DNA from 2 places in the Salmonella sp. A1325 genome. Region 2 is predicted to be linked to the other one. Evidence: riboswitches for the same ligand, from Rfam matches in the RefSeq annotation. Region 2 holds a riboswitch; the other holds the start of a gene.

Region 1 (2,402 bases), on a different contig from region 2:
CAGAGTGAAGTCACCCAACTGTTGTAATCCTGTCAGGTAAACCCCGGTATTACGCTGGTCATATCCCTCGGGCACATAGCCGGTACCAGGCGTGGTAGTCTGTTTCTGCCAGTCTACGCCCGCCCCAACATTACCGTGCCCCACGACCACACTGTTGGTCCATTGAACATTGTACTGTTTCATCTCATCCAGCGTGGCGGAGGTATCATACCGGCCATAGTGCGGATCATAGTTGTAATCTTTACTGTGGCTATAGCTTGAAACCAGCTGAGACTGAATACGTTCGCCATTAAAGCGCAGCCCGGCGTCCCAGCTTTGGCTATAAAGTTTGCGTGTATCAATCAGCGGCGAGCCCGGCGAGTAATAGGCGTCGTAATCGGTACGGTTATCGTAGCCATAACCACGCACGAATCCGCTCCAGCGATCAGAAAAGGTATGCTCTAACGCGCCATAAAGCGTTTTACTCAAAAAGCCGTCCCGGTCAGGCTGCGCCTGCATCCCGGTACCGCCTTTCGCTACCACGTCAAACCCTTTGGTATATTCGTAATCGCCGATCAACGTCGCCCGCGTGTTTTCGCCAAGTTGCTGTTGCGTCGAGAGGTCGTAATTCTGGTAGCTATTGCTTCCCCATCCAGCGGTTAATTCTGTGCCTGGGTTATCGCGCGTCGTAATGATATTCACTACGCCGCCGATAGCATCGGAACCATAAATAGCGGAACGCGGACCACGAATATATTCAATGCGCTGTACCAGCGACACCGGGAACTGGCTGAGATCGGCGGACCCGCTCACGCCTGCTAAATTCAGACGCACGCCGTCAATCAATACCAGTACATGGCTGGAGTTGGTGCCGCGAATGAAAATGGAGGAGTTTTGTCCGGCGCCGCCGCTCTGCGCAATATCGACGCCAGGCAAACGGCGCAGAACATCATTTACGGAGGTCGATTGCCAGCGTTCAATATCCTGACGCGTCACGATGGTAACGGGCGCCAGAACCGCGCTGCGCGGCTGCTGAAAACGGTTGGCGGTGACAACCAGGGTATCCGGGCTAGTGTCCTGCGCCCAAGCGGAAAAGGCCGTGACGGAGAACGCCGTCAGCAGCGTAGCTTTTTTAATCATTGTAAAGCATCCACAATATAAGAAGGATGCCGCAGGCTTCATCGATAGTACGCGATGATGAAAAACCAGATGCGACGTTAGCCGGCAGGTCTTCGGGCTTGGAGGGTTATCCGTTGGCTGGATAGCAGAAATGATGACTTCCCGCCGGAGGCAGTGTCTGCTTACGCTCTCATCTCACCTTTCCTTACCGCTGCGCGTCAGCTCCAGATTTTCACTGGATTCCCTATTAACTCACAGGACCGGCCCACGGATGCTACCGTCTGTCACAACACCCTGTCCAGACCGCGCATCACAAATCAGAAATCATCAATAGCTGGACATCCACTGAGCAATCCCTACAATCCCCGCGTACTTTTATTATTCAGGATGCGATATGACCCCCGAACATCTTCCGACAGAACAGTATGAGGCGCAGCTAGCCGAAAAAGTGGCGCGCTTGCAGAGTATGATGGCGCCGTTTTCTGACCTGGTTCCGGAAGTATTTCGCTCGCCGGTCAGTCACTATCGTATGCGTGCGGAATTTCGCCTGTGGCATGACGGCGATGACCTGTACCACATTATGTTTGATCAGCAGACCAAAAGCCGGATTCGCGTTGACACCTTCCCGGCGGCCAGCCAACTGATTAATACCTTAATGAAGGCGATGATTGCCGGCGTGCGCGATAATCATGCACTGCGGCATAAGCTGTTCCAGATCGATTATCTCACGACCTTGAGCAACCAGGCGGTAGTGTCGTTGCTGTACCATAAGAAGCTGGACGAAGAGTGGCGTGAAGCCGCCACTGCGTTACGCGATGCTTTACGCGCGCAAGGTCTGAACGTACACCTGATTGGCCGGGCTACTAAAACTAAAATCGAATTGGATCAGGATTATATTGATGAGCGTCTGCCTGTGGCAGGTAAAGAGATGATCTACCGCCAGGTCGAAAACAGCTTTACGCAGCCAAACGCCGCCATGAATATTCAGATGTTAGAGTGGGCGCTGGAGGTGACGAAAGACTCAAAAGGCGATCTGCTTGAGTTGTATTGCGGCAACGGCAATTTTTCTTTAGCGCTGGCGCGCAATTTTAACCGCGTGCTGGCAACCGAAATCGCCAAACCGTCCGTCGCTGCCGCACAGTACAATATTGCCGCTAATCATATTGATAATGTGCAAATTATTCGCATGGCGGCGGAAGAGTTTACCCAGGCGATGAATGGCGTTCGTGAGTTTAACCGCCTGCAGGGGATCGACCTGAAGCGCTATCAGTGCGAAACCATTTTTGTCGATCCGCCGCGCAGCG
Region 2 (2,402 bases):
AAATGAAAAAAGCGCTTCGCTATATTGATGCGCATTTGTCCGACGATCTTCGTCTTGAGGATGTCGCCTCACATGTCTATCTCAGCCCCTATTACTTCAGTAAACTATTCAAGAAATATCAGGGAATCGGATTTAATGCGTGGGTAAACCGCCAGAGAATGGTTAGCGCCAGAGAATTGCTTTGCCATAGTGACTGGAGTATTGCCAGTATTGCGCGTAATTTAGGCTTTTCGCAAACCAGCTATTTTTGCAAAGTCTTCCGCCAGACCTATCAGGTTACGCCGCAGGCTTATCGCCAGCAGATAAATGAGAATTCTCATCCTCCATCGTTATGAATAGCAATATTTTGCTATTGCCGATTTTTGATAGTCTTTTGTATCTTAATCATTTCAGAAAGAAAATTTATCTGGTGTAACAATAAATTGTCATAGCGCAACAAAATAATAAAATTTAGGGCATAAACTGCACCAGTTTTTATTTTTGTGATGAAGTACAGTGTCAGGAAAGATAAGTTTTATTACGCTTTGTCGATACGTTTTATCGTCAATATACCGGTAAGGATGAGTAGATTAACGTCAGATGAGCAACCGCTCAGGCTATTGCTCATAGAAATGTAAAACGTAGCACATTATTAATTGTCGTTATGGGTGTGCCGTACAGCCATAACGTAAACCAACAGGTTTGCCACATTTGTGGTAGGGAAGGGGGTGAAAATCCCCCGCAGCCCCCGCTGCTGTGATGCTGACGACCCCGTAAAGACCACTGATCGCAAGATTGGGAAGGACGGGCGAGGAGGACGCTAAGCCAGAAGACCTGCCTGTCGGTGATAACCAACAACTTCGGTGGGAAGTGGGTTGCGAAGACGCGTACAGTCGAAAGACTGAACATGCGCGTACCTGTATACCCCTACCACCCTGAACAGGATCAGGGTAATGGCGGCAAGGCATCACGCATTTATTCTTGCAGGCACAGGAAGCGGTTGCGGCAAAACCACGGTGACGCTTGGTTTGTTGAGGCTGCTGCAAAAACGCGCGCTGCGCGTACAGCCGTTTAAAGTTGGGCCAGATTACCTTGATACCGGCTGGCATACCGCTATCTGTGGCGTGGCGTCCCGTAATCTTGACAGTTTCATGCTTCCTCCTCCTGTTCTCAACGCCTTATTTTGCGAACAAATGCGGCAGGCGGATATCGCTGTCATTGAAGGCGTCATGGGGCTGTATGACGGCTATGGCGTCGACCCCAATTACTGCAGCACAGCCGCGATGGCGAAACAGCTTGGTTGCCCGGTCATCCTACTGGTGGACGGCAAGGCTGTTTCAACGTCGCTTGCGGCTATCGTGATGGGATTTCAGCACTTCGACCCGACCCTCAACCTCGCGGGCGTAATTGTGAATCGCGTCACTAGCGACGCCCACTATCAGCTCCTCAAAAATGCCATTGAACATTATTGCTCACTGCCGGTACTGGGGTATGTCCCTCCTTGCGACGGCGTCGCATTACCTGAACGCCACCTGGGGTTGATTACTGCCAGAGAATCCCTCGTCAATCAGCAATCATGGCATGATTTTGCCGCCACGCTGGAACAAACAGTGGATGTGGATGCGCTACTCTCGCTGAGCGTGTTATCAGCGCTTCCGGCGGGAATGTGGCCTGAACGCCCTGGTAAAACAGCGGGGGCAGGGCTGACGCTTGCTCTGGCTGATGATGAGGCCTTTAACTTTTATTACCCCGATAACATCGATTTGCTGGAGCGTGCCGGCGTTAACATTATGCGTTTTAGCCCACTGCATGACCGCGCATTGCCTGATTGTCAGATGATCTGGCTGGGCGGTGGATATCCTGAATTATACGCCGCGGATCTGGCGGCAAATACGGCGATGTTAAAACATTTGCGGGCGGCGCATCAGCGCGGCGTGGCGATTTACGCGGAGTGTGGCGGTCTGATGTATCTGGGGAGCACTTTGGAGGATAGCGGTGGGGAAATTCATCAGATGGCGAATATTATCCCCGGTCACAGCAAAATGGGTAAGCGACTTACCCGCTTTGGCTACTGTGAGGCGCAGGCTATGCAGCCAACGCTATTGGCGGTGCCTGGCGAGATAGTGCGCGGCCATGAATTTCACTACTCAGATTTTATCCCCGAAACACCCGCCGTTATGGCCTGTCGTAAGGTTCGCGATGGCCGCGTGTTACAGGAATGGACTGGCGGCTGGCAGACAGGCAACACGTTTGCCAGCTATCTGCACGTCCATTTCGCCCAGCGTCCGGAAATGTTGCAGCACTGGCTGGCGGCGGCGAGGCGCGTATTATGACGATTCTTGCCTGGTGTATCGCCTGGGTGCTGGATTTTATCATCGGCGACCCTCAACACTGGCCCCATCCGGTACGCTGGATAGGCCGAT

Evidence for each region. A riboswitch is a leader RNA that binds a small molecule or an ion and turns the genes downstream of it on or off. The one in region 2 is predicted to bind cobalamin.
Region 1: it holds a riboswitch for cobalamin, as region 2 does, so the genes downstream of both, btuB (TonB-dependent vitamin B12 receptor BtuB) here and NAZ64_RS11985 (cobyrinic acid a,c-diamide synthase CobB) in region 2, are expected to answer to the same signal.

Annotation. Positions count from the first base shown of each region.
Region 1 covers NZ_JAMLWO010000011.1:1,834-4,235, forward strand. The annotation lists gene btuB (TonB-dependent vitamin B12 receptor BtuB) at 1-1,119, opposite strand, end outside; cobalamin riboswitch at 1,186-1,378, opposite strand; gene trmA (tRNA (uridine(54)-C5)-methyltransferase TrmA) at 1,493-2,402, shown strand, end outside.
Region 2 covers NZ_JAMLWO010000005.1:142,145-144,546, reverse strand. The annotation lists gene pocR (transcriptional regulator PocR) at 1-335, shown strand, start outside; cobalamin riboswitch at 661-835, shown strand; gene NAZ64_RS11985 (cobyrinic acid a,c-diamide synthase CobB) at 933-2,312, shown strand; gene cbiB (adenosylcobinamide-phosphate synthase CbiB) at 2,309-2,402, shown strand, end outside.